One region of the Delftia sp. genome, then DNA from elsewhere that is predicted to be linked to it. Evidence: riboswitches for the same ligand, from Rfam matches in the RefSeq annotation. Region 1 holds a riboswitch; the other holds the start of a gene.
What was found. Region 1 has a riboswitch for S-adenosylhomocysteine ahead of metH (methionine synthase). Riboswitches for the same ligand answer to the same signal wherever they lie in the genome.

Region 1 (14,276 bases):
GGACAGGCTGGTCAGGCGGCCGTCGGCCTTGAGCTTGGTGATGATGGCGTCCACCTTCTGCAGCAGCGCCGGCTCGCCCTTGGCCACGCCGATGTAGCAGGGCGTGTCCTCGACCGCGAACTTCACGTCCAGCTGGCGCAGCCTGGTGCGCTCGTTGACGGCGTTGGCCACGATGTTGCCCAGCGTCACCAGCTGCACCTGGCCCGTCAGGTAGCTTTGCGCGGTGGCGTTGTTGTCCTCGTAGCGCTTGATGGTGGCCGAGGCCGGCGCCACCTGCGTGAGGGCCAGGTCCTCGGTGGAGCCGCGCGTCACGCCCACGGTCTTGCCGGCCAGGTCGGCAGGGGCCTTTATGCTCATGTCCTTGGGGCCGTAGACGCTCTTGGGGAAGGGCGCATAGGCCTGGGTGAAGTCGATCACCTTGGCGCGCTCGGCGTTCTTGCCCAGGCTGGAGATGACGATGTCGGCCTTGCCCGTGGTCAGGAAGGGGATGCGGTTGGTGCTGGTCACGGGCACCAGCTCCACCTTCACGCCCAGCTCCTGGGCCACCAGGGCCGCCATGTCGATGTCATAGCCCTGCAGCTTCAGGTCGGTGCCCAGCGAGCCGAAGGGCGGGAAGTCCTGCGGAATCGCCACGCGCAGCACGCCGGCCTTCTGGATGTTGGCCAGCATGTCGGCATGGGCGGCGCCGCCCAGGCCGGCAGCGGCCAGGGTGGCGGCCGCCAGGGCGGTGCGGATGAATGCGCGGCGGGGTGTCAGGGGGGAAGTCATGCGAAAGCTCCTTCGGAAGGTGGGGTGAGGCGAAAGGAAAGCGGATCAGGGTCGGGCGCAGATGTATCGGGCGCAGATGCGTCGGGCGCCGTTGCATCGAGTGCCGTCGCGTCGGGCGCCGCCGCGTCGTCCGGTGTGTCGAGATCGATGCCGCTGCGCCTGGCCGCCGACAGCAGGTGGGCGCGCATGGCGCCCGCCGCACCCGGCGCATCGCCTGCGCAGACGGCCTGCACGATGGCGTCGTGCTCGCGCACCGGCTGGTCGTCGGCACCGCTCCAGGCAAAGGGCAGGCGCAGGCTGTGGCTGATGGCCAGCTCCAGCTGGCGCGCCATGGCCACCAGGCCCGGGTTGCCCGACAGCTGGGCCAGCAGCAGGTGGAACTGCAGATCGGCGTCGGCGGCGGCCAGCAGGTCGCTGCGGTCCAGGGCGTGGGCCAGCTGGGACTGGGTCCATTGCAGCTGGCGCAGGCCGCTGTCGTCGGCGCGCACGGCCGCCAGCGCGGCCCAGCCGGGCTCCAGCACCAGGCGCAGCTCGATCAGCTGGCGCGGCGACAGCGTGCCCAGCGCCGGGGTGGCATAGGCGCGGTGCATGCGTGCACGGCCGCTGTGCGGGCCGTTGATGCGCACGCCCTTGCCCGGCTGGATCTCGACCAGGCCCAGGGCCTCCAGCATGGACAGCGCCTCGCGCAGCGAAGCGCGGCTGATGCCCAGCTGCCGGGCCAGCTCGCGCTGCGGCGGCAGCTGGCTGCCGCCGGGGTAGTGGCCGCTCAGGATGTGCTGCTGCAGCGTCTGGGCCATCGAGATCGGAATGCTTTGCATGGGCTGGCGCGGGTGGAGGGTTTTGGCCTGACTGGTCAGACCACGTACCCAGCAGATAGCGAATTGCGTGCCAGATGAAAAAAAGGAGCGTTGTCCTCAGGCGCTGCAAAGAATCCGGGGCGATGGGGCATAGACAATCCGTCCCGAAGGCGCCGCCAGCGGCCCGCGCTGCCGCGCTTTGGTGCAGTGCCGCATGGCTTTGTGCAGGCCTGCCCCGAATGCGGGCGTAAAACCCGCACTGCAGGCCGCCGCCAGCCGCCGTAGAATCCCGGGCTTTGGCCCGAGGAGCGTTGCAGCGCGGCACCCGCCCATCCGTACACCGGATCGCGTGCCGCGTCAGGCTTGGGCCAGGTGCAGGTTCCCGGCCGGACCGCGCCCACGGTGCCAACGACGCTCACCTGTTGCCATGCCGTTTTTGCAGGTGAGCTTGATGTCGTCCTCTTTCACTCCCCCTCCCATGAAGCTGTCCGGCCTGGAGCCGGTGACCATCGGCGAGGGCACGCTGTTCGTCAACGTGGGCGAGCGCACCAACGTCACGGGTTCCAAGGCCTTTGCGCGCATGATCCTCAACGAGCAGTACGAGGAAGCGCTGTCCGTGGCGCGCCAGCAGGTGGAAAACGGCGCCCAGGTCATCGACGTGAACATGGACGAGGCCATGCTCGACAGCAAGGCCGCCATGGTGCGCTTCCTGAACCTCATCGCCTCCGAGCCCGACATCGCCAAGGTGCCGGTCATGGTGGACAGCTCCAAGTGGGAGGTCATCGAGGCCGGCCTGCGCTGCCTGCAGGGCAAGGGCATCGTCAACTCCATCTCCATGAAGGAAGGCCTGGATGAATTCAAGCGCCAGGCCCGGCTGATCAAGCGCTACGGCGCGGCCGCCGTGGTCATGGCCTTCGACGAGAAGGGCCAGGCCGACACCTACCAGCGCAAGATCGAGATCTGCGAGCGCGCCTACCGCATCCTGGTGGACGAGGTGGGCTTCCCGCCCGAGGACATCGTCTTCGACCCCAACATCTTCGCCGTGGCCACCGGCATCGAGGAACACGACAACTACGCCGTGGACTTCATCGAGGCCGTGCGCTGGATCAAGCAGAACCTGCCCGGCGCCAAGGTCTCGGGCGGCGTCTCCAACGTGAGCTTCAGCTTCCGCGGCAACGACCCCGTGCGCGAGGCCATCCACACCGTGTTCCTCTACCACGCCATCTCGGCGGGCATGGACATGGGCATCGTCAACGCCGGCATGGTCGGCGTCTATGACGACCTGGAGCCCGAACTGCGCGAGCGCGTGGAAGACGTGGTGCTCAACCGCCGCCCTGACGCTGCGGAACGCCTGCTGGAGATTGCCGACGCCGCCAAGGGCGCCGCCAAGGACGACAGCAAGAAGCTCGAATGGCGCGGCACGCCCGAGAACCCGAAGACCGTGGGCGAGCGCCTGTCGCACGCCCTGGTGCACGGCATCACCGACTTCATCGTCGTCGACACCGAAGAGGCCTACCAGCAGATCGTGGTGCAGGGCGGCGGCCGCCCGCTGCACGTGATCGAAGGCCCGCTCATGGACGGCATGAACATCGTGGGCGACCTGTTCGGCGCCGGCAAGATGTTCCTGCCCCAGGTGGTCAAGTCGGCGCGCGTGATGAAGCAGGCCGTGGCCCACCTCGTGCCCTACATCGAAGAGGAAAAGCGCCAGCAGGAAGCGGCGGGCCTGGACGTGTCCAGCAAGGGCAAGATCGTCATCGCCACCGTCAAGGGCGACGTGCACGACATCGGCAAGAACATCGTCACCGTGGTCCTGCAGTGCAACAACTTCGAGGTCATCAACATGGGCGTGATGGTGCCCTGCCACGAGATCCTGGCCAAGGCCAAGGCCGAGGGCGCAGACATCATCGGCCTGTCGGGCCTGATCACGCCCAGCCTCGAAGAGATGCAGTACGTCGCCGGCGAGATGCACAAGGACGACTACTTCCGCATCAAGAAGATTCCGCTGCTGATCGGCGGCGCCACCTGCTCGCGCGTGCACACCGCCGTCAAGATCGCGCCCAAGTACGAAGGCCCCGTGGTCTACGTGCCCGATGCCTCGCGCAGCGTCAGCGTGGCCCAGAGCCTGCTGGGCGAGAACAAGGGCAACTACCTGGCCGAGATCCAGGCCGACTACGACAAGGTCCGCACCCAGCACGCCAACAAGAAGAAGACGCCGCTGTGGCCGCTGGACAAGGCCCGCGCCAACGCCACGCCCGTGGACTTTTCCCAGGCCCCCGTGGCGCCGCGCGCCCTGGGCCGGCGCGTGTTCCGCAACTTCGACCTGGCCGAGATCGCCGAATACATCGACTGGGGCCCGTTCTTCCAGACCTGGGACCTGGCCGGCCCCTACCCGGCCATCCTCGACGACGAGATCGTGGGCGTGCAGGCCCGCCAGGTGCTGGCCGACGGCCAGGCCATGCTCAGGAAGATCATCGAAGGCCGCTGGCTGCAGGCCAACGGCGCCATCGGCCTGTTCCCTGCCAACCGCGTGGGCGATGACATCGAGTTCTACGCCGACGAGTCCCGCAGCCAGGTCCTGATGACCTGGTACGGCATGCGCCAGCAGACCGAAAAGCAGATGGTGGAAGGCCCGGATGGCCAGCCCGTGATGCGCCCCAGCCGCTGCCTGTCCGACTTCGTGGCCACCAAGGAATCGGGCATCCAGGACTACGCGGGCCTGTTCGCCGTCACGGCCGGCATCGGCGCCGAGAAGAAGGACAAGGAGTTCCAGGACGCGCTGGACGACTACTCCGGCATCATGTTCAAGGCCCTGGCCGACCGCCTGGCCGAGGCCTTCGCCGAATGCCTGCACCAGCGTGTGCGCAAGGACCTGTGGGGCTATGCGCCCGACGAGAACCTCAGCAACGAAGCGCTGATCAAGGAACAGTACAAGGGCGTGCGCCCCGCGCCCGGCTACCCGGCCTGCCCCGACCACAGCGCCAAGACCGACCTGTTCGCCGTGCTCAAGGCCGACGAGATCGGCATGACGCTGACCGAAAGCCTGGCCATGAACCCGGCCTCCAGCGTCAGCGGCTTCTACATTGGCCACCCCGACTCCGTCTACTTCAACGTCGGCGAGATCGGCGAGGACCAACTGGCCGACATGGCCGCGCGCCGGGGCATGGACATCGAGGAACTGCGCCGGTTGCTGGCGCCGAATCTCGCCTGATATTGGGTTGACCGCTGGCTTGGCTACGCCGGTCAGGCGTGCGATTTTTTGCTATTTTGGACAAAGGCATTCATCTTTGACTGGAATTGCGGACAGGGCGTGCCAGCGGCGCAGGCAGTCGATCAGAAGTCGCGTTGACCAACCGTGCTTGCGCACATCCGCCGCCGCCCGCAGCACACGCCGTTGCCAGGCCAGTCCGAGGATGTGATCCGGCTGAGCGTTCACGCGCGCGCCGATGCTGCGGGGGCCAGGATGCCCTACAAGGGCCCGGTGCACGCCAGCCGAACCCGCACCTCCTTGTTGGCGACCAGGGCCGGATCGGTCGCAAGGACGAGTTTTCTCTCTCCCCCGCTGCCCAGGTCGATCAGGCCTTCCTGCAGTACCTGCCGGACGCCCCCTCGGTTCACGCTGCTCGTGTAGGTCGCCAGAGCCGAAAGGCATCCGCACTCGCCAATCGATTTGCGCAGTTGAACACGGGTGTTCGCCCACACCACGTTGGACTCTGTGGAAGTCTTCGTCGCCGTGATCGACACGCAGGCTGAAAGATCGTTCTGAAACGTTATCTGGTCGGCATGGGCGGCAAAGGCGGATCCGCCAAACAAGGCAGACCATATTAAAAATCGAGCCATGCTATGCACGTGTGCCTCCGTTTGTCACTCTTGCCGGGACGTAATTGACTTTCAGAATGAAATAGCTACGTGAACTGGACTTCGCCTTCGACCGAAGAATCGGGAAGAATCTATGCTCAACCTCAATACATCCGTGGCTGAAGCCTTTGGTTGAATCATGCAGATAAAAGCCGCTGCGAACGGGGTTGCAAGCGATGCGCGTTTGAGTGTCGGCGGGCTCCATCCGCGCCCGGTTCTGCCCCCAGTTTGCCCAATAGGCTTCGCAGCTTCCGGCGGCAGCTCCGCGTGGAATCGTCTGGACTCCCCATCCGGGAGACAGGTTGCATCTTCCCGCACCGTCATCCTTCGCCGCCCCACGATCGGTGACGAGCACCTTGTACACCCCCTCCGGAATTGGTCCGCTGTCTTTGATGCACTGATTTTCTGGCATCTGAAAACCTGGAAGTCCTGTCGTTGCCTTGAAGCTACCGGAGCCATTCCATGTCAGCTTCTGCCCATCAAACTCCATATCTGGTATCACAAACTGTCCCTCCAATTTTCTAAAGTCGCATCAATCGAGTTTCTCGGTAGCCACGGTTTGATGCCATCCAGATTCATAAGCTTCATCTGGATCAGAGATCGGGGCAGCTTAATGCGCTTATTGCCTCGGAGGCAAGTTGGAGGGAAAGTGTTTTTGCGACATGCTGTAACGATCTTGTATACCAATTCGCTGCAATCGCATTCAGGTATACCTGATTGCCATGGATGAGGTCGCCTGAATATGCCCACTGCCAGGGACCAAAAAAACAAGGCGCACGAGGCGCCTTGTCATGGGTCAGCGGGATGGGAGTTTCAGAGCCCGATTTCCTTGTTGTACGCCTTGCGCGCCGCCACGGCCGTGTCCGTGAAGTCGGTGAACACGCCGTCGATGCCCAGGCGGTAGTAGGCCAGGTATTCCTGCACGGGGTCGCCCTTGTACAGGCCTGCCAGGCGGCCCGGCTCGTTGCGGAAGGTGAAGCTGTGCACGATCAGGCCGGCCTTGTGGGCGTCGCGGATCAGGCCCGTGTCCTTGACGGTGTTCACGTCCTTGAGGCCGGCGCCGTCCTTGTAGGGCACGACGGAGTGGGCCAGGACCTGGGGCTTCCAGGGGCCGATGCCGTCGGCATAGGTCTTGATCTCGGCCAGGCCTGCGGGCGTGAGCATGGTGGCGAAGGTGCGCGCGTCGCCGGCCAGGGTCCAGCTGTAGGGGCGGCCGCTGATGAAGGTCCATTCATCGTTGGTGATGTAGACCATGGAGCCGTCGCGCAGATTGAAGTCGTTGCCGTCGATCAGCTGCACGCCCTTGGCCTTCATGCCGGCCTGGCGCAGGTACTTGAGGCTGGCCGGGTCGAAGCTCTGGATGTAGATGGGCGAATCCTTGGCGTTGAGCTTGTTCTGGTCCAGCAGCTTGATCACCGCGTCTTCAAACGGGCGCGAGCCGGGCGCGCCGCAGCCGTTGGCGATCGCCTGCTGGTTGTTCCAGTACGGGTTCTTGGTCTCGGCGTAGACGGGGATGGTGCGGCCCAGGGCCTTGCCCTTGGCGGCGGCGATGTCCAGCACGTCCTGGGCGCTGATCAGGGGCAGCTTGCCGTTCCACTCGGTGGGGCGCTCGCTGCGGTTGTCCAGGATCGTGCCGCCCAGCCAGCTGCGCAGCTCCTGCATCGTGAAGTCGCTGATGGACCAGTCGTTGCGGTGGTCCTCGCCATCGACCACCAGGGCCTTGAGCACGGACTTGGGATCGTTGGCATCGAGCTGGTCGCTCAGGTATTGCGAGGGGCCGTTGGCAGGCACGGCGGGGTACTTCACGTTGACCAGCACGCCGGCCGCAGTGCGCTGGCGGCGCGCCACTTCGGCATTGGTCTTGGCCACGTCGGCCACGTTGGTGCTGTCGCTGAGCCAGGCGTTGTGGCGGGCGACCAGCTGGCAGTCCTTCGTCAGGTGCATGTCGAGTTCGAGCATGTCCGCGCCCGCGTCGGCGGCGGCCTCGTAGGCCATGCGCGTCTGCTCCGGGAACTTGCCCGAGAAGCCGCGGTGGGCGATCACCTGGGGCTGCTTTCCGTCGAGCGTGAGGTAGAACGAGCCGCCGTCGCCGCCGCAGGCCGTGAGGACTGCAGCCGCGCACAGGGACGCGAGCAGGGGAGTGCGGGAAAAGGACATAGGACGTTGGGTCATATCCGAAGCAGTGGTGGGTTGATGAACGGCGCGCAATGCGCCAGCTCAGCAGCGTATGCAGTCAGCCGTGTCGGCACCATGACAGTGCGCCCCGTAGGGCCCGGATTGGCGTTTTAGCGACGGTCGGTGGAAATTTGCCGACCCTCCGACACAGGGTTATCCCCCGAACAGGGGCGCCAGCGTGGCACGCAGGCGGTCGCCGGCGTCGGGCGCCTCGCTCGGGCGGATCTCCAGCGAACGCTCCACCGTGCCGATGTGCTCCAGCAGCAGGGCCTTGGCGCCCTCGGTGTCGCCGCGCTCCAGGGCCTCGACGATGCGCTCGTGCTCGGCGCAGGACTGGCTGGCGCTGTGGGTGGACTGGAACAATGTGGCCGCCAGCGTGGTGCGCGCCGTGAGGTCGCGCAGGGTGAGCGCCAGCAGCCGGTGCCCCATCTGCTCGGCCAGGCAGACGTGGAAGTCGGCCAGCAGGAAGGCGCGCGTGGCGGCGTCGGCGCCCGCAATGGCCTCCTGCTCCTGGGCGATGTGGCGGCGCAGCTGGCCGATCACGCTTTGCAGGGGGCGCCCGGCCTCGCCCAGGATGCCGGTCTCGATGATGCGGCGCGCCGCGAAGGCGTCCTGCGCCTCCTCGGCCGAGGGCTGGACCACGTACCAGCCGCGCCGGGGCTGCACCTGCACGAAGCCGCGCGCCTGCAGCTGCATCAGCGCCTCGCGCACCATGGTGCGGCTGACCTCGAAGTTGTCGGCCAGTTCCTGCTCCCCCAGCCGTTCGCCGGGCGCCAGTTTCTGGGCCAGGATGGCTTCGACGACGCGCTCGGCGATGTGCTGGGGGCTTACAGGTGTCATTGCGTTGCAGGGTGGGCAGGAGTCACGGTTGCGGGGACGGCGGCGGCGCCGGAGGGCTCGGCGTCGGGCCCCTGATTGTCGGCCAGGCCGTCGAGCACGGCATGGGCGCGCTCGCGGTCGATGTCACCTTCCCAGGCCGCGATGGCCACCGTGGCCACGCAGTTGCCGATCAGGTTGCCCAGCGCGCGGGCAATGCCCATGAACCAGTCCACCGACAGCACCAGCACCAGGCCGATGGCGGGGATGGCCGGAATCGCATGCAGCGTGGCCGCCAGCACCACGATGGCCGAGCCCGGCACGCCGTGGGCGCCCTTGGAGGTCACCAGCGCAATCGCCAGGATGGTCAGCAGGTCGGCCATGCCGATGGGCGTGTTCGTGGCCTGGGCGATGAACACGGCCGCCAGCGTGATGTAGATGGAGAAGGCGTCCAGGTTGAACGAGTAGCCCGTGGGAATCACCAGGCCCACGGTGGAGTCGCGCACGCCCAGGTTGCGCAGCTTGGCCATGATCTGGGGCAGCACGCTGTCCGAGGAGGTGGTGGCGAAGACCACCATCAGCTCCTCGCGCAGGTAGCGCAGCAGCTTGATCAGGCTGAAGCCCGAAAAGCGCATCACCAGGCCCAGCACCACGAAGACGAAGAAGATCACGGCCACGTAGAACAGCAGCACCAGCATGCCCAGCTGCTTGAGCGAGCCTATGCCGTACTGGCCCACGGTGAAGGCGATGGCGCCCAGCACGCCCAGCGGCGCCAGCTTGATGAGGATGCCCATGATCTTGAACAGCACGTTCGACAGCGTGTCGATCAGCGCATGCACGGGCGCGCCGCGCTCGCCCAGCATGGTCAGCGCGCAGCCGAACAGCACGGCGAACAGCAGCACCTGCAGCACGTCGCCCGTGGCAAAGGCCTGCACCACGGTGGTGGGGATAAGCTTCATCAGGAAGTCCACCGTGCCGCCACTGGTCAGCTTGTCGGCGTTGCTGGCATAGGCGCTCATGGCCGAGGCGTCGAGCTTGCTCGGGTCCACGTTCATGCCCGCGCCGGGCTGGAACACGAAGGCCAGCACCAGGCCCAGCACCAGGGCGATGGTGGTCAGCACCTCGAAGTAGATCAGCGACTTGACGCCGACCCGGCCCACGCGCTTGAGGTCGCCCGCGCCCGCGATGCCGTGCACCACCACGCAGAACACCAGCACGGGAATGATCATCTTGATGAGCTTGATGAAGCCATCGCCCAGGGGCTTGAGTTTCACGGCCCATTCAGGGGCCAATATTCCGGCGAGCACACCCAGGATGAGTGCGATCACCACCTGTCCGAACAGTGATCTGGCAAAGCGGCGCATAGTCGTCTTTCGCAAGTTGTGGAATCTTGTATGCAAGTGGCTCTGCAACTTGCATGCAAGAATGTAGACAAGCGAAACGCGTGCCAGCAGAGGGTATTCCCTGCGGATTTGCGGCACTCCAGAGAAGTTCAGCCCTGACTTTTTCTGCATGAAATCGGCAGATGCGGGCGGGCCTCCCCGCCGTGGTGCAGGGCGGGGGCCGGCATGCCCGCGCATGGTGCGCGCGGCGTGCGGCAAGGCTGCGCAGGCCCCGTGCCGGGGCATGCGCGAGGGCGGCGCAGGGCGCGCCGCCCGGGGGGATCAGCGCAGGTTGCGCTCCATCGCGCGGTCCTTGATGAAGAAGGCCGCCAGCAGGCCCAGCGTCACGCCGAACATCACATAGAAGGCCGGCGCCATGGGCGAGCCCGTGGAGCGGATCAGCCAGGTCACGATGAACTGCGCGAAGCCGCCGAAGATCATCACGGCCACGTTGTAGGCCATGGACATGCCGGCCGAACGCACCTGGGGCGGGAACAGCTCGGCCATCACCGTGCTGAACACGCCGAAGAACACGGCCACGAACACGCAGACCACCAGCTGGGTGATGAGCAGCTTCTGCACCGTGGGGCCGTCGGTCAGCCAGGCATACAGCGGGTAGAGCACCACCAGGTAGCCGATCAGCGAGCCGATGGTCAGCATGCGGCGGCCCACGCGGTCCGACAGGGCGCCGAAGAACGGCATGATCACCACCATCAGCGCGGCACCGGCCATCTGCACCATGAAGGCATCGCGCATGGGCAGCTTCAGCGTCACCGTGGCATAGGTCACCAGATAGGTGAAGGTGATGTAGATGGACACCGTGGCCGTGACCACCAGGCCCATGCCCACCAGCGTCTCGCGCGCATGCGTGCGCAGCATCTCCATGATGCCGATCTGGCGCGCCTTGCCGCTGGCCTGCGCGGCCTGCATTTCCTTGAAGACCTCGGGCTCCTCCACATGGCGGCGGATGTACAGCGCCACGGGAACGATCAGCAGGCCCACGGCGAAGGGCACGCGCCAGGCCCAGGCCATCAGTTCCTCCTCGGTGAAGATCTCGGTGATCAGCGTGCCCGTGGCCGCGCCGATCAGCAGGGCCAGCATCTGGCCGGCCATCTGCCAGGAACCATAGAAGCCGCGCTTGCCGGGCGGTGCCAGCTCGATCAGCAGTGCCGTGGACGTGCCGAACTCGCCGCCGGCCGCAAAGCCCTGCAGCAGCCGTGCCAGCACGATGAACAGCGGCGCCAGGATGCCCACGGCCGCATACGTGGGCGCCAGCGTGATCAGCGCGATGGCCACGGCCATCAGGCCGGTCACCATCACCATGGCCGCCTTGCGGCCCTTGCGGTCCCCGTACAGGCCCAGCAGGATGCCGCCCACGGGCCGCATGAAGAAGCCCACGCCGAACACGGCCGTGGTCATCAGGATGCGGTTGATGTTGTCGTCCGGATTGTCGGGATTGCTGGGGAAGAACAGCTTGGCGACGATGGGTGTCATGAAGGCGAACACCAGGAAGTCATACCACTCCAGCGCGTTGCCGATGACGGCAGCCACGATGTTGCGGGTCGAGACGGTTTGCTTGGTCAAAGCAGGGTCCATTTCCGAAAAGGGATTGAAAAGACGGCAGTCACGCCCGGGGCATGGGTCGGCGTGCCTGCCCGGGCCGCAACCCGGGCGTACACTGCTTCGCCATATGCAATGCCTATGCCATGGCCTGCGTCGTCCACGAAGGGCGGCGCAGGCCATGGCGCAGATGGAACCACATGACTACCTGGAAAAACACCCGCGACTGGCTGGAAACACTGGTCGCATTCGACACCACCAGCCGCAACTCCAACCTGGCGCTGATCGAGTGTGTACGCGATGAGTTGGCCACGCTGGGCGTGAGTGCCCGATTGTTCCACTCTCCGGACGGCGCCAAGGCCAATCTCTTCGCCACTTTGCCGGCCAGCAATGGCGAAACGCAGGGTGGCATCGTGCTGTCCGGCCATACCGACGTGGTGCCGGTCGATGGCCAGCAGTGGAGCACCAACCCCTTTGCGCTCACCGAAAAGGGCGGGCGCCTCTATGGTCGCGGCAGCTGCGACATGAAGGGCTTCATCGCCGCCTCGCTGGCGCTGGTGCCCGAATTCCTGGCCACGCAGCGCGCCAGGCCCGTGCACCTGGCCTTCTCGTACGACGAGGAAATCGGCTGCGCGGGCGCGCCCGTGATGATCAACCAGCTCAAGGCCGAGGGCGCGCGCTTCGACGGCTGCGTGGTCGGCGAGCCCACCAGCATGCAGGTCGTGGTGGCGCACAAGGGCATCAACCTCTACCGCTGCCGCGTGCACGGCAAGGCCGCGCATTCGTCACTCACGCCGCGCGGCAGCAATGCCATCGAATACGCGGCGCGGCTGATCTGTCGCATCCGGGACATCGCCGACCACTTCAAGGCGCACGGCCCCTACGACGAATTCTTCGACGTGCCCTTCACCACCATGACCACCAACCAGATCCAGGGCGGCATCGCGGTCAACACCATCCCCGAGCTGTGCGAATTCGCCTATGAATTCCGCAACCTGCCCGGCATGTCGGTGGACGGCATCCAGGCCCAGGTCGAGTCCTATGTGCGCGACGAACTGCTGCCGCGCATGCGCGCCGAGTTCGCCGACGCGCGCATCGAGATCGAGACCGGCGCCAGCGCGCCCGCGCTGGAAGCCTCGGAAGAAGCCGCCATCACCCAGCTGGTGCGCGCGCTGACCGCCGACCAGGAAAAGCGCAAGGTGGCCTACGGCACCGAGGCCGGCCTGTTCCACAACGCCGGCATTCCCACCGTGGTCTGCGGCCCCGGCTCCATCGAGCAGGCGCACAAGCCCGACGAGTTCGTCGAGCTGGCCCAGCTCGACGCCTGCGAGCGCTTCCTCAGCAAAATGGGCACGAGTCTGTGATCACGCCCTGAGTCGCTTCGCGCCTTCCCCCTCTCTTCGGAGGGGGGCGTACGGGCAGCCGGCGACACCCTTGCTGCGGGGCGGCGCGGCCGGCGTAGGCCCTTGCTCGGTGTCCCTCGCCTTGGGGGCGCGGGAGTTTCGAGGTCAAGCTCAAGAAATCTCGTCTTGCCCCGCTCAGCGCACAGGAATGGCGATGGGCCGCAGCGGCGCGGCGTCGCCGCCGCGGATCTTGAGCGGGCCGCCGATGAAGGCGAACTCGTAGACCTTGTCGCGCGACAGATCGTCCAGCGCCACCAGCTCCATGATGGGCACGCCCTTTTGCGCCAGCAGGTAGCTGTGCAGCGGTACGTAGTCGTCGTCCACCTCGGACGGGAACGTCTCCAGGCTCAGGTTGTCGGCGCCCACGATCATGGCGCCGCCTTCCTCCACCAGGAAGCGCGCGGCATCCAGGCCCAGGCCCGGCGGCTTGGCCATGTAGGCCTGGGGCTGGCCGTACAGCTTCATGCGGCCCGTGCGCACCAGCACGATGTCGCCCTCCTGCAGCGTCACCTTCTGGCGTGCCAGCGCATCCTTGAGGTCCTGGCGCGTGATGCGGTACTGGTCGGGCAGCATCTCCAGGCCCTTGGCGGCCGCCACGTCGATCAGCACGCCGCGCGCCACCAGCGGCGGGAATTTCTCTATGCCCGTGCGCTGCCAGCCCCGGTCGCCCAGGTGCTGGTCTGCGCTGAAGCCGTTCCAGATCCTGCCGCGGATGCCGAAGTGGTTGAGCGCATCGATGTGCGTGCCCGTGTGGCTGTACATGGAAAACGCCGTGCCCGTGTAGCTGCGCGTGGCGTTCATGTCCTTGCCCACGTTCATCGGGTCGTCCACCACGGTGCCGCGCGGCGTGTGCGTCATCCAGAACTGGTAGTGAGGATCGCCCGCGTCCTGCCAGCTGGGCATGCCCACGTAGTACTCGGTGGCCAGGTCATAGACCTGCCCGCCCGTGATGCGCTGCAGGATGGCCGCGCGCGAGGCCGGCGTGATCAGGTTCAGGCGGCCGATCTCGTCGGCCGGCCCCCAGGGGCTGGTGCCCACGTCCTGGCGTGCGCCGGCCGGGGGCTCGTGGCCGCCATGGGCCTGGGCCGCGGTGCCCGCGAAGGCGGCGGCCAGGGCGATCTCGAGAGAGTGCAGCGCCATGCGGCGAGCGAAGCGTTGGAGAGTCATGCAAGAGTCCTTGGTCTGCTGAAAGAGGGCGCGCATGCCGCGCGCAAGGGAAGGCGGAAAACGCCGATGAAAAAAAGCAAAGACGGGGGCGCTCAGGCCGCCAGGAAGTGCAGGCGTTCGCGCAGCGCAGCCAGCGACTGGGTCTGCAGCGGCGGCAGGCCCGGCGCGATCAGCGTGGGAATGGAGCGCAGGCCCATGCGCTGTGCCAGAGCGCGGTCCTGGCGCACCTGCTCCAGCGCCTGGGCGCCTTCCATGCAGCCTGCGAAGGCGTTGCGCTCGAAGCCCGTGCGCGTGGCGATGTCCAGCAGCACTTCGGCGTCGCCGATGTTGCGGTGCTCGCTCATGTGGGCATG
Region 2 (14,276 bases), on a different contig from region 1:
CCTGCGCGACAGCACGGCGGCCACGGCCTTTGCCGAGGCTCTTCCCGGCAGCGGCAGCTCACGCGGCAGCAGCTATCTGGACCTGAACTACCAGCATCCGCTGGGCGACTGGGCGGTGCTGGGCCTGCATGCCGGCCACACGCAGGTGCGCAACTACAGCGAACTGTCGTACGCCGACTGGCGCGTCTCGCTGGCCCGCAGCTGGGGGCCATGGACGGCCACGCTGGCCTGGGCCGGCACCTCGGCCGACACGCGCTACTACCGCGCGGCCAATGCGGCAGGCCAGATGCAAAGCCTGGGCCGCAGCGGCTGGGTGCTGTCGCTGTCGGCGGCGTTCTAGTGTGGGGGCACGCTCTGGTGCTAGGCTGAGAACCATGCCCATTTCGTCCTCTGCCGAGCCGGCGCCGCCCGGTCTGCCGCGCCCCGATCCCGACGCCCTGGTCGCGCGCCTGCGCCATGAGCGGGCGCAGGAGGGGCGGGGCAAGCTGCGCATCTACTTCGGATCGAATGCAGGCGTGGGCAAGACCTACGCCATGCTGGCCGCCGCCCAGCGCGAACGCCAGGGGGGCCGCGAGGTTCTGGTGGGACTCGTGGAAACCCATGGCCGCAAGGAAACGGCGCAGCAGCTGCATGGCCTGGAGCAACTGCCGCTGCGCGAGCTGCCGCACCAGGGACGGACGCTGCGCGAGTTCGACCTGGATGCGGCGCTCGCGCGGCGTCCGCGCGTGCTGCTGCTCGATGAACTGGCGCACAGCAATGCGCCAGGCTCACGCCATCCCAAGCGCTGGCAGGACGTGCAGGAGTTGCTGGACGCAGGCATCGATGTCTGGACCACGATCAACGTGCAGCACCTGGAAAGCCTGAACGACGTGGTGGGCGGCATCGTCGGCATCACGGTGCGCGAGACCGTGCCCGACCAGATCTTCGACGATGCCGACGAGGTCATCGTCGTCGACATCTCGCCCGACGAGCTGCTGCGCCGCTTGAAGGACGGCAAGGTCTACATGATGGAGCAGGCCGAGCGGGCCTCGCGCAACTTCTTCAGGCGCGGCAACCTGCTGGCGCTGCGCGAGCTGGCACTGCGCCGCACGGCCGACCGCGTGGACGAGGACATGCGCGACTACCGGCGCGAGCGCTCCATAGGCACAGTCTGGCCCGCGCGTGAGCGCCTGCTGGTGGCCGTGGCAGGGCACGCGGGCGACGACGCCCTGGTGCGCCAGGTGGCGCGCATGGCACGCCGGCTGGATGCTGGCTGGATGGTGGTGTACGTGGACGCGCCCCAGCGCCAGCACCGCCCACGCAGCGTGCAGGCCGCCGTGCTCAAGACCCTGGCCCTGGCCGCGCGCCTGGGGGCCGAGACGGCCACGCTGCCGGGCGCCGATGTGGCCGAGGCCCTGGTTGCCTTCGCGCGCGAGCGCAACGCCAGCCGCCTGGTGCTGGCCCAGCCGCCGCGCCCGGCATGGTCGCCCTGGCGCTGGTGGGGCCGCAGCCTGCCCGACCGCATCGTCCAGCTGCATCCCGACATCGACGTGCTGGTGCTCTCCGGGGGCTCCAGCGCGGCCCGGACCGAGGCCGCGCCTGCCGCACCGCTGCGGCGCAGGCCGCTGCCCTGGAAGGGCTATGCCGGCGTGACCCTGGCCTGCTTGACCGCCACGGTGCTGGCCGAGCAGCTGCTGCGCATCTTCGACCCGGCCAACGTGGTGATGCTGTTCCTGCTCATCGTCGTGCTGTCTTCGTTGCGCTGGGGGCGTGGCCCGGGCGCCTGGGCGGCGCTGCTGTCGGTACTGTGCTTCGACTTTTTCTTCGTGCCCCCGCGCGGATCCTTCCATGTCAACGACACGCAGTACCTGTTCACCTTCGTGCTGATGCTGGGCGTGGCCCTGGTCTGCGGCCAGCTCATGGCGCGGCTGCGCCACGAGGCGCGCGTGGCGGCCGAGCGCGAGCGGCGCGCGGGCGCCCTGGCGCGGCTGGCGCGCGACCTTTCAGGCGCGCTCACACAGGAGCAGGTGGTGGAGATTGCGCTGAGTACGGTCTCGGGCGTGTTCGACGCCCAGGCCGGGCTGCTGTTGCCAGATGCCGACGAGCGCCTGCGCCCCGCCGGCGGCGGCTCCTGCCCCATGGACGACAGCATTGCGCGCTGGGCCATGGACCACGGTCAGCAGGCCGGCCAGGGCACGGACACGTTGCCGGCCGCGCCGGCCCGCTACGTGCCGCTGGCGGCGCCCGTGCGCATGCGGGGCGTACTGGTGCTGCAACTGCGTGCGCCCCAGCGCCTGGAGGTGCCCGAGGAGCAGCGTCTGCTGGAGGCCTGTGCCAGCCAGGTGGCGCTGGCGCTGGAGCGTCAGCACTTCGTGGCCGTGGCCCAGCAGACCCAGATCGCCATGGAGGGCGAGCGCATGCGCAACACCTTGCTGTCGGCCGTCTCGCACGACCTGCGCACGCCGCTGACCACCATCCTGGGCGCGGCCGAGGCCGCGCAGCGCCATGTGCCGCCGGGCGGCGCAGCCGACATGCTGGAGCAGGTCCGCATCCAGGCCCAGGCCATGCAGCGACTGGTGGAGAACCTGCTGGACATGGCGCGCCTGCAGCAAGGCGGCGTGCACCTGCAGCGCGAATGGCTGCCGCTGGATGAAGTGGTCGGCAGCGCGCTGCGCCAGATGCGCGCGCGCCTGCACGAGCATCCCGTGAGCACCGACGTGCCCGCCAGCCTGCCGCTGCTGCAGCTCGATCCTGTGCTCATGGAGCGCGTGCTGGTCAACCTGCTGGACAACGCCGCCAAGTACACGCCGGCCGGCACGCCGCTGACCATCCACGCACGCGAACAGGACGGCGAGGTGCTTGTGGCCGTGCAGGATGGCGGGCCCGGCCTGCCGCCACACCTGCCCGTGGAGACGCTGTTCGAGCCCTTCACGCGCGGCACGGCCGAGTCCACCGTCTCGGGCATAGGCCTGGGGCTGGCGCTGGTGCGCAGCATTGTCGAGGCCCATGGCGGGCGCATCGAGGCCGCTGCCGCGCGCCCAGGCCCCGGCACCGTGTTCACGCTGCGCTTTCCGGTGCCGGAGCAGCCATTGCTCGATTAGAGTCTTGCGCCATGAGCACGCCCACCAACCGCATCCTGATGATCGAGGACGACCCCGGCATCCGCCGCTTCGTGCGCCTGGTGCTGGAGGACGAGGGCTGGCAGGTCTTCGAGGCCGACAGCGCGCGCCGGGGCCTGATCGAGGCGGCGAGCCGCCAGCCCGATCTGGTCATCCTCGACCTGGGCCTGCCGGATGCCGACGGCAAGCAGGTTCTCACCGAGCTGCGCGGATGGTCCTCCGTGCCCGTGCTCGTGCTCTCCGCGCGCGAGCGCGAGGACGAGAAGGTGGCCGCCCTGGACGCCGGCGCAGACGATTACCTGGTCAAGCCTTTCGGTGTGCCCGAGCTGCTGGCCCGGCTGCGTGTGATGCTGCGCCGCCGCCAGCAACTGGGGGCCGCAGGCGGCGCAGTTGCATCCAGCCAGGTGCACTTCGGCCAGGTGCAGGTGGACCTGGCCACGCACGAGGTGCGGCGTGCGGGCCAGCCGGTGCACCTCACGCCCATCGAATTCCGCCTGCTGGCGGCGCTGATCGCCGCCCAGGGCCGTGTGATGACCCACCGCCAGCTGCTGCTGCAGGTCTGGGGACCCGAATACCTGGGCCGTGCCCATTACCTGCGCGTGCACATGGCCAATCTGCGCCAGAAGATCGAGGACGAGCCGGCCCAGCCGCGCCACCTGGTGACCGAGCTGCAGGTGGGCTACCGGCTTGTGGGGCTGGGCGGTGAGACATCCCCGGGATCGGTATAATCAGCGCCTCTCCGAGGAGCGTTGCAGCAGGCCCATTCACCAGATGCGGTCTGCGAGGCTCGGAGTCATACCTGCAACGACGCTCGCCCACGCTTTCTGTGCGGTGAGCTTTTTTTCGTCTCCCGCAGAACGTGGTTTTTCATTCATCTTTTGGAGAAAACCATGAACGCTGCTGTTCGTCCCGTTTCCGCCGACACGGCCATCGCTGACATTTCCCTCGCCGCCTGGGGCCGCAAGGAAATCCTGATCGCCGAAACCGAAATGCCCGGCCTGATGGCCACGCGCGAGGAATTCGCCGCGGCGCAGCCGCTCAAGGGCGCGCGCATCGCCGGCTCGCTGCACATGACCATCCAGACGGCCGTGCTGATCGAGACGCTCAAGGCCCTGGGCGCCGACGTGCGCTGGGCCTCGTGCAACATTTTCTCGACTCAGGACCATGCCGCCGCCGCCATCGCCGCCACGGGCACGCCCGTGTTCGCCATCAAGGGTGAATCGCTGGCCGACTACTGGGACTACACCCACCGCATCTTTGAATTCGGCGCCGCCGGTACCGAAGGCGAAGGCCCCAACATGATCCTGGACGACGGCGGCGATGCCACCATGCTGCTGCACCTGGGCATGCGCGCCGAAAAGGACCTGTCCGTGCTGGACAACCCCGCCTCCGAGGAAGAGAAGATCGCCTTCGCCGCCATCCGCGCCAAGCTGGCCCAGGACCCCACCTGGTACACGCGCAAGAGCGCCCACATCATCGGCGTGACCGAAGAGACCACCACCGGCGTGCACCGCCTCAACGAGATGTCGGCCAAGGGCACGCTGAAGTTCCGCGCCATCAACGTCAACGACTCCGTCACCAAGAGCAAGTTCGACAACCTCTACGGCTGCCGCGAATCGCTGGTGGACGGCATCAAGCGCGCCACCGACGTGATGATCGCCGGCAAGGTCGCCGTGGTGGCCGGCTACGGCGACGTGGGCAAGGGCTGCGCCCAGGCGCTGCGCGCGCTGTCGGCCCAGGTCTGGGTCACCGAGATCGATCCCATCAACGCCCTGCAGGCGGCCATGGAAGGCTACAAGGTCGTGACCATGGAGTGGGCGGCAGACAAGGCCGACATCTTCGTGACCACCACCGGCAACCGCGACATCATCCGCCACGAGCACATGGTGGCCATGAAGAACGAAGCCATCGTCTGCAACATCGGCCACTTCGACAACGAGATCGACGTCGCCTCCATCGAGCAGTACCAGTGGGAAGAGATCAAGCCCCAGGTGGACCACATCACCTTCCCTGACGGCAAGAAGATCATCCTGCTGGCCAAGGGCCGCCTGGTGAACCTGGGCTGCGCCACCGGCCACCCCAGCTTCGTGATGAGCGCCTCGTTCGCCAACCAGACCATCGCCCAGATCGAGCTGTTCACCAAGCCCGATGCCTACGAGGTCGGCAAGGTCTACGTGCTGCCCAAGATCCTGGACGAGAAGGTTGCCCGCCTGCACCTGAAGAAGGTCGGCGCCATGCTGACCGAGCTGACGGACGGCCAAGCTGCCTATATCGGCGTGAGCAAGCAGGGTCCCTACAAGCCCGAAACTTATAGGTATTAAGCACCCCCTGAGGCGCTGACGCGCCTTCCCCCTCTCTACCCGCTTCGCGGGGGAGGGGGACGACGCCCTCGCTGCGGGGCGGCCCTTGCTTGGCGTCCCTGAGTTGGGTCGCGCCGGTTTCGGGCATTAGTCAACTGAGATTTCCTGGAGCGACGCTATGCGCGCAGATGTATTTTTGGTGGAAGCCGGCCATGCGGCCACGCGCTCGCAGGCGCAGCGGCTGATTGCGGGTGGCGTGCAGTGGCGCATGACGCCGTTGACGCCGTGGAAGAAGGTCGCCAAGAACGGTGACGAGATTCCCGCAGGTGCCGAGCTGCAGTTGCTGGACGGGGCCGAGGCCCGGTTCATCTCGCGCGGCGGGCTGAAGCTGGAAGGCGCGCTGGCGGCCACCAAGCTGTCGGTGGATGGCCTGCGCTGCCTGGACGTGGGCCAGAGCACGGGCGGTTTCACCGACTGCCTGCTGCAGGCAGGCGCCGCCCAGGTCATCGGCGTGGACGTGGGCCATGGCCAGCTGCATGACCGGCTGCGCTCGGATGCGCGCGTGATCTGCGTCGAAGGCGTCAATGCCCGCGCGGTGACGGCAGAGGGCCTGCAGGAGGCCTGCGAGGAAGTGCTGTCCGAACGCTGGGAAGAAGATCCCGACGACAACGACACCCAGCCCGTGGCGCCCTATGCCTGGATGCGCAACGGCGGCGTGGTCGACGAAGACTATGACGACAGCGACGACGCCAAGGAAAACGAGATCGAGGCCTTCAAGGCCGAGCGCGCGGCCAAGGGCAAGGCGCGCGATGAGGGCACGGTGGCCACGCAGCGCCGCCGCCGCGCCGAGTTTGCCGACGTGGACATCACGCCGCAGTTCGACTTCGTCACGGGCGATCTGTCCTTCATCTCTCTGACCCTGGTGCTGCCGGCCGTCACGCGCCTGCTCAAGCCGCATGGCCAGCTGCTGATGCTGGTCAAGCCGCAGTTCGAGCTGCAGCCGGGCCAGGTCGGCAAGGGCGGCATCGTGCGCGATGCGGCCCTGTTCACCGAGGTGGAGCAGCGCATCCGCACCTGCCTGGGCGAGCTGGGCCTGGAGGTCAAGGGCTGGATGGAGTCGGCCATCGAAGGCGGCGACGGCAACCGCGAATTCTTCGTGCATGCCCAGCAGGCGGCCGTGGTGAAGGAGCCAGAGCAGCCTGAAACGCAGGACGACGATCAGCCCCGCTCGGCCGTGAAGGCAGCTCCTAAGCCGGCCGCGCCTAAGCGCGTGTCCCGCACCGTGCTGCGCGAGCAGCGCAACGAGCGTGTGATCGACACCAGTACCGAGTTCGGCGTGCCCGGTCCGGGCCGCGCCAAGCTGCGCAAACGCAACGAATGAAACACTGAGCAGCGAGTCTTACATGAGCTTTCCGATCAGCTTCGAGTTCTTCCCGACCAAGACGCCCGAGGGCGCGACCAAGCATGTGCAGGTGCGCAAGAACCTCTATGCGCGCAAGCCCCAGTTCTGCTCCGTCACCTATGGCGCGGGCGGCTCCACGCAGACGGGCACCTTCGCCATGGTGCGTGACATCCAGAACGAAGGCGTCAGCGCGGCATCGCATTTCTCCTGCGTGGGCGCCACGCACGACAAGGTGCGCGCCGAACTGCAGGAGCTGAAGGCCATGGGCGTGCGCCGCATCGTCGCGCTGCGCGGCGACCTGCCCAGCGGCTATGGCCTGGGTGGCGAATTCCAGTACGCCAGCGATCTCGTGGAATTCATCCGCCGCGAGTTCGGCGACTGGTTCCACATCGAGGTGGCTGCCTACCCGGAGGTCCATCCGCAGGCGAAATCCCCACAGTCCGATCTGGATGCGTTTGCGGCTAAAGTGCGCGCTGGCGCGGATTCCGCGATCACCCAATATTTCTACAATGCCGACGCCTACTGCCGTTTCGTTGATGCGGCGCGCGGCATGGGGCTTGATGCACCGGTTGTTCCCGGCATCATGCCCATCACCAGCTCTACGCAGCTGATGCGCTTCTCGGACGCCTGCGGCGCCGAGATCCCGCGCTGGATCCGCCTGCGTCTGCAGGCTTACGGAGATGACACGGCGTCCATTCGCGCCTTCGGCCTTGATGTCGTGTCCCGTCTATGCGAGCAGTTGCGCAGCCAGGGCGCTCCCGGGCTGCACTTCTATACGATGAACCAGAGCGTCGCCACGCTGGAAATCTGCGATCGATTGGGCCTTTGAGCGCGCAGCCACTGCGCCGGCCCCGGGCGACCCTCTAGAACTTGGGAACGGTCAGGCGTTCCCTGGAGGTTTTTGCCCATGGATCGTGGTTTTCGACGCCTGCACTGGCGCTGGCTGGCCATGTGCGCCATCACCGCCACCCTGGCCGGCTGCGCGCCGGCTCCCGTGGCACAAAGCGATGCCGAGTCCGGCGCCCTGACCGCAGGTGCGGCGGCAATGGATGAAGGCCAGACGCCATCGGCCGTGCCCTCGGCCGGCAAGCGCGGTGGCCGCACATCGCGGACCGCGCAGCCGGCCAGCAAATCCCCGGATGCCAAGCCCTCCGAGTCGGCCTCGCCCGAAGACAGTGCCGAGGCTCCCTCCAATCCCGACTTCGCCCTCGTGCCCTCGCGCGACAGCGACCAGCAAGGCCTGGCCTCCTGGTATGGCCCGGGCCTGCATGGCCGGCTGACCGCCAGCGGCGAGCGTTTCGACAAGGAAGAATTGACGGCCGCGCACCGCAGCTTTGCCTTCGGCAGCCGCGTCTGCGTGCGCAGCGCCGCCACGGGCAAGACGGTGGTGGTGCGCATCAACGACCGCGGGCCGTTTGCGCCTGGCCGCGTGATCGATCTGAGCCAGGCCGCAGCGCAGGAGCTGGGCATGGTCGGCCTGGGCATCAAGCCCGTGGAGCTGTGGCAGCTCGACGATGGTGAGCAGGAATGCCCCGAAACCCTGGTCACGGCCAGGAAGGCCAAGTCCATCGAGAAGACGCAGCAGGCCAAGGCACAGGCACAGACAACACAGGCACGGACCCGGGTTCAGGCCAAGGCGCCAGTGCGTCCGCGTGTCCAGGCCAAGGCGCCTGCACCCAGGCCCAATGCACGCACGGCCGTGGCCAGCCGTGCCGTCCCTGCCGCCAAGCCGGTGGCGAAGGCTGCGGCGCCCGCCGCTGCCTCGTCCACCGCAGTGGCCTCTGCGGCCTCGAACGCGCGCTGAACGGGTTCAGCCGCCGGATTCGAGCGTGAAGGCCGCGTTCTCGTCCTGACCGAGCAGCTTGACCAGCTGCGGCATGGCCGGCTTGAGCTGTTCCTTGAGATTGAACGGCGGATTGATCAGGAACATGCCGCTGGCCGGCAGGCCGCCGCGCTCCGAGGTCTTGTTGCTCTTGACCGTGAGCTCCACATGCAGCCAGCTCCTGCCGGCCTTGGTGGTCATGGTCTTCAGGCGGCGCGGCAGATCGTGCGCCTCGGGGCGCGGGATGATCGGATACCAGAACGCATACGTGCCTGTGGCAAAGCGCTTGAGGCTGTCAGCCGCCATGTCCAGCACCTTGGCGTAGTCGCTCTTGAGCTCGTAGCTGGGGTCGCACAGCACCAGGGCTCGGCGCGACGGCGGCGGCAGGAATTTCTTGATGCCCTCGAAGCCGTCCTCGTGCAGCACGGCCACCTGGCGGCCGGCTTCGAGCTGGGCAATGTTGCCGGCCAGCGAGCGCATGTCGGTGGGATGCAGCTCGAAGACCTTGAGCTTGTCGCGCTCCTGCACGCGCAGCAGGGACTGGATGATGAACGGCGAGCCCGGATAGTTGCGCAGCTGCGCGCCCTGGTTGAAGGAGCGCACCGAGGCGATGTAGGCCTGCAGCACCGGGGCCAGCTCGGACTCCTTGGCCTGGGCCAGGCGCAGGATGCCGTCTGCGGCCTCGCCGCTCTTGTTGGCATAGTCGCCGTCCAGACGGTACAGGCCGGCGCCGGCGTGCGTGTCCAGCACCGTAAGGGCGGCCTCCTTCTGGAGGAGGTATTGCAGGGTGGCGATCAGCACGGTGTGCTTGAGCACATCGGCATGGTTGCCTGCATGGAAGGCGTGGCGGTAACTGAACATAGGCGTGATGGTAACCAGCCGCGCTGGCGGGTGGACACCCATGGCGGCTGCAAGGTTGCCCGGCGCTGGCGCCTCGCGGCGAGGGCTGCCGGGGACTTGCGGATCGGGGGGATGGTGCGGTTGCGCCAGTTTTGTATAATGGCGGGCTTCGCAGCGATTTTATGGGTCCCGCGGCGAAGTTTACATCCCCGCCTAAGAGGCTTCCTTTTTGAAGAAGCACCGACCGCGGAAAAGGGCCCGCCAAACCTTTCTTGAAAGAGAAAACTCATGTCTACATTCAGCGCAAAGCCCGCTGAGGTGCAACACGAGTGGTTTGTGATTGACGCCACCGATAAGGTGCTCGGACGTGTCGCCAGCGAAGTGGCACTCCGTCTGCGCGGCAAGCACAAGGCCATTTACACACCTCACGTTGACACCGGCGACTTCATCGTCATCATCAACGCCTCCAAGCTCAAGGTCACCGGCACCAAGAACCTGGACAAGGTGTACTACCGCCACTCTGGTTTCCCCGGCGGCATCACTGCCACCAACTTCCGCGACATGCAGGCCAAGTTCCCCGGCCGCGCTCTGGAAAAGGCCGTCAAGGGCATGCTGCCCAAGGGTCCCCTGGGCTACGCAATGATCAAGAAGCTCAAGGTGTACGGCGGTGCTGAGCATCCCCACACCGCCCAGCAGCCCAAGGCTCTGGAAATCTAAGGAGACCTAGATGATTGGTGATTGGAACAATGGCACCGGCCGTCGCAAATCCAGCGTCGCACGCGTGTTCCTGAAGAAGGGCTCCGGCAAGATTACCGTGAATGGCAAGGACATTCAGGAATACTTCGGCCGCGAAACCTCGATCATGATCGCAAAGCAGCCCCTGGCTCTGACGAGCAACCTGGAAGCTTTCGACATTCAAGTGAACGTCCACGGTGGTGGTGAATCCGGCCAGGCCGGCGCTACCCGCCACGGCATCACCCGCGCCCTGATCGACTATGACGCAGCGCTCAAGCCCGTCCTGAGCCAAGCCGGCTTCGTGACGCGTGACGCTCGTGAAGTCGAACGTAAGAAGGTCGGCCTGCGCTCCGCACGCCGCGCCAAGCAGTTCTCCAAGCGTTAATCCGCTGGCACTGCAGGAAAGTCCCCCGGGGCTTTCCCCAGAAAAAAACCGCCTTTGCCGGCGGTTTTTTTCTGGGCGATGCAAACCTTTCTCATTCAGTGGGCAATGCCCCCACTTGCACTGTCGTCAAGCCGGCAGCCCCGGGAATTCCCGAGCCCTTTGCTGTACCATTCGGGCCAATTGAGAACTTCGGAGTATCCCCATGAGCGCCGTCGCAGAAATCACCGAAACCACCACCGCCGAAATGCCCACCCCGATCGTCTTCACCGACAGCGCAGCTGCCAAGGTGGCCGATCTGATCGCCGAGGAAGGCAACCCTGACCTGAAGCTGCGCGTGTTCGTGCAAGGTGGCGGCTGCTCGGGCTTCCAGTACGGCTTTACCTTCGACGAGATCACCAACGAAGACGACACGACCATGACCAAGAATGGCGTGTCGCTGCTGATCGACGCCATGAGCTACCAGTACCTGGTCGGCGCCGAGATCGACTACAAGGAAGACCTGCAGGGCGCGCAGTTCGTGATCAAGAACCCCAACGCCTCCACCACCTGCGGCTGCGGATCGAGCTTCTCGGTGTAAGCCGTGTCGGCCGCGCTGCAGTGAAGCCCGCAGCAGCCCGCCGCACAACACGCCACCAACCGCCGCGCAGCAATGCGCAGGCGGTTTTTTAACGCCTGCGCCCTCCCTGCCTTGCCATGATTCCTGAAGACAAAAGCGCTTCCGCCTCCACCACATCCTCCTCGCGTTCGGTGCTCCTATGGCTCGTGGCCATCGGCTTTTTCATGCAGACGCTGGACGGCACCATCGTCAATACCGCGCTGCCCACCATGGCCGAGGCCCTGGGCGAGAGCCCGCTGCGCATGCAGTCCGTCATCGTCGCCTATTCGCTGACCATGGCCATGCTGATCCCGGCATCGGGCTGGATGGCCGACCGCTTCGGCACGCGGCGCGTCTACCTGTGGGCGATTGCGCTGTTCGTGCTGGGATCGGTGCTGTGCGCGATTGCTCCCAACCTGCAGCTGATGGTGGCCGCACGCGTGCTGCAGGGCATGGGCGGTGCGCTGCTCATGCCCGTGGGCCGGCTGGCCGTGCTGCGCGCCTTTCCGCGCGAGCAGTTCCTCAAGGCCATGAGCTTCGTGGCCATTCCCGGCCTGGTCGGGCCGCTGATTGGCCCCACGCTGGGCGGCTGGATGGTGGAGTACGTGAGCTGGCACTGGATCTTCCTGGTCAACGTGCCCGTGGGCCTGATCGGCCTGGCCGCCACGCTGCGCTTCATGCCCGTGGGCGACCGCTTCGCCGTCAAGCGCTTCGACGGCGTGGGCTATGCGCTGCTGGCCTTCGGCATGGTGGCCGTGTCGCTGGCGCTGGACAGCATGTCGGGCAAGGGCATCCACGGCGCCATGGTCTTCGTGCTGCTGATCTTCGGCCTGGCCAGCCTGGCCGCCTACTGGCTGCATGCGCTGCGCCGGCCCGACCCGCTGTTCGCCCCCGAGCTGTTCGCCGTGCGCAGCCTGCGCGTGGGTCTGCTGGGCAATCTGTTCTCGCGCCTGGGCAGCTCCTGCATGCCCTTCCTGATCCCGCTGGTGCTGCAGGTCTGCCTGGGCTTTTCGCCGCTGCAGGCCGGCATGATGATGCTGCCCACGGTGCTGGCCAGCATGGCCATGAAACGCCAGACCACCACGCTGATCCAGCGCATCGGCTACCGCCGCGTGCTCATGGGCAACACCCTGGTGCTGTCGCTGATGATCGCCAGCTTCGGCACGGTCTCCACGGCGCTGCCGCTGTGGGTGGTCATCGTCCAGCTGCTGATCTTCGGCGCCACCAACTCCATGCAGTTCACGGCCATGAACACCGTCACGCTCAAGGACCTGGATGCCGGCAACGCCAGCAGCGGCAACAGCCTGCTGTCCATGGTGCAGATGCTGGCCATGGGCATGGGCGTGGCCGCCGCAGGTGCGGTGCTGGCCGGTTTCAGTGAATGGTTCGGCGGCGATACGCCGCAGCACACCCTCAATGCCTTCCGCGCCACCTTCGTCTGCATGGGCGCGGTGACGCTGGCCTCGACCATGATCTTCTCGCAGCTGGGCGACGATGAGGATGTGCGGCCCAAGCCTTTGGAGCCGGCCGAGCACGAGTGAGGGCTGTGCATGCCTTTTGCACCCTGAACCGCTGCAATCCACACTTTTGTTGCGGGTTTACCCTTGTTTTTGGCAAGGATATATGGCAGCCCGCATAGGAAATATCGAGGCCGTCTTATGCGTTTGGGCGGGGCTGGACTTAATCTCGCGTACATCCGCAGGACTTACGCAAGCAAGAACGCAAACACGCCATCGCCACAGGGCCAGCGGCTTTCTTCCTCGGAATTTGCGTAAGTCGTGATCCGAACAGTCCACGCACCAGCAGTTGCCCCCACGAGCATGAGCCAGAGCCCCAGTTCCCAACCCATCCGCTTCTATCACCGCGGCCAGATCGTCGAGGTACAGGGGCCGCATCCCACGCGCTCGGTGCTCGACTGGCTGCGCGGCGACGCGCGCTGCACCGGCACCAAGGAGGGCTGCAACGAAGGTGACTGCGGCGCCTGCACCGTGGTCATCGCCGAGCTGGCCGAAGACGGCGCGCCCGACGCCGTGGGCGGCCTGCAGCTGCAGACGGTCAATGCCTGCATCCAGTTCCTGCCCACGCTGCACGGCAAGGCGCTGTTCACGGTGGAGGACGTCAAGGGCCAGTGCGCCGGCAAGCAGGGCTGTGCCACGGGCGAGCCCGCAGGCGGTGCCGAGCTGCACCCCGTGCAGCAGGCGCTGGTGGACTGTCACGGCTCCCAATGCGGCTTTTGCACGCCGGGCTTCGTGATGTCGCTGTGGTCGGCCTACGAGCACCACCAGCAGGCCGGCACGCGTCCCTCGCGCCAGCAGCTGGCCGACGAGCTGTCGGGCAATCTGTGCCGCTGCACGGGCTACCGTCCCATCCTGGACGCAGGCCAGCGCATGTTCGACCTGCCCGCCACGCGCATGGCCACCGACCCCGTGGTGCAGGCACTGCAGGGCCTGCGCGCGCAGGATGCCGGCCTGGACTATGCCGCGCCCAACGCCGCCCAGGGCGGCCGTGTGGACAGCTTCCACGCTCCGCGCACGCTGGACGAGCTGGCCGCCGTGTGCGAGGCCAAGCCCCGCGCTCGCCTGCTGGCAGGCTCCACCGATGTGGGGCTGTGGGTGACCAAGCAGTTCCGCGACCTGGGCGACATCGTCTATGTGGGCGACGTGGCCGAGATGAAGCGTGTCGAGGAGCGCCGCGGCGAAGGCAGCCTGGACGGCGGCGAGCTGTACATCGGCGCCGGTGCCTCGCTGGAATCGGCCTGGTCGGCGCTGTCGCAGCGCTTCGAGGGGCTGACCGATGTGTGGCTGCGCTTTGCCTCCGTGCCCATCCGCCATGCGGGCACCATGGGCGGCAACGTGGCCAATGGCTCGCCCATTGGGGACTCGCCGCCCGTGCTGATGGCGCTGGACGCGCAGATCGAGCTGCGCAAGGGCGCACGCGTGCGCCGCATGCCGCTGCATGACTTCTATCTGGACTACATGAAGAACCAGCTGGAACCGGGCGAGTTCGTGCAGGCACTGGCCGTGCCGCTGGACGCTGCACGGCGCCAGACCCGTGCCTACAAGATCAGCAAGCGCTTTGACTGCGATATCTCGGCGCTGT

Region 2: another riboswitch for S-adenosylhomocysteine. It lies ahead of ahcY (adenosylhomocysteinase); the one in region 1 lies ahead of metH (methionine synthase).

Annotation. Positions count from the first base shown of each region.
Region 1 is NZ_JCABYI010000011.1:58,381-72,656, reverse strand. It holds gene AC5I49_RS08790 (transporter substrate-binding domain-containing protein) at 1-768, opposite strand, end outside; gene AC5I49_RS08785 (FadR/GntR family transcriptional regulator) at 765-1,586, opposite strand; S-adenosyl-L-homocysteine riboswitch at 1,863-1,989, shown strand; gene metH (methionine synthase) at 2,017-4,773, shown strand; gene AC5I49_RS08775 (DUF2195 family protein) at 5,031-5,402, opposite strand; gene AC5I49_RS08770 (glycerophosphodiester phosphodiesterase family protein) at 6,234-7,577, opposite strand; gene AC5I49_RS08765 (GntR family transcriptional regulator) at 7,749-8,435, opposite strand; gene AC5I49_RS08760 (C4-dicarboxylate transporter DctA) at 8,432-9,775, opposite strand; gene AC5I49_RS08755 (MFS transporter) at 10,076-11,389, opposite strand; gene argE (acetylornithine deacetylase) at 11,554-12,717, shown strand; gene AC5I49_RS08745 (cyclase family protein) at 12,892-13,923, opposite strand; gene AC5I49_RS08740 (DsbA family oxidoreductase) at 14,016-14,276, opposite strand, start outside.
Region 2 is NZ_JCABYI010000032.1:94,367-108,642, forward strand. It holds gene AC5I49_RS22615 (TorF family putative porin) at 1-340, shown strand, start outside; gene AC5I49_RS22620 (DUF4118 domain-containing protein) at 375-3,080, shown strand; gene AC5I49_RS22625 (response regulator) at 3,092-3,826, shown strand; S-adenosyl-L-homocysteine riboswitch at 3,834-3,918, shown strand; gene ahcY (adenosylhomocysteinase) at 3,989-5,419, shown strand; gene AC5I49_RS22635 (TlyA family RNA methyltransferase) at 5,577-6,779, shown strand; gene metF (methylenetetrahydrofolate reductase [NAD(P)H]) at 6,802-7,629, shown strand; gene AC5I49_RS22645 (septal ring lytic transglycosylase RlpA family protein) at 7,708-8,604, shown strand; gene AC5I49_RS22650 (23S rRNA (adenine(2030)-N(6))-methyltransferase RlmJ) at 8,611-9,483, opposite strand; gene rplM (50S ribosomal protein L13) at 9,751-10,179, shown strand; gene rpsI (30S ribosomal protein S9) at 10,190-10,582, shown strand; gene erpA (iron-sulfur cluster insertion protein ErpA) at 10,785-11,159, shown strand; gene mdtD (multidrug transporter subunit MdtD) at 11,276-12,718, shown strand; gene xdhA (xanthine dehydrogenase small subunit) at 12,998-14,276, shown strand, end outside.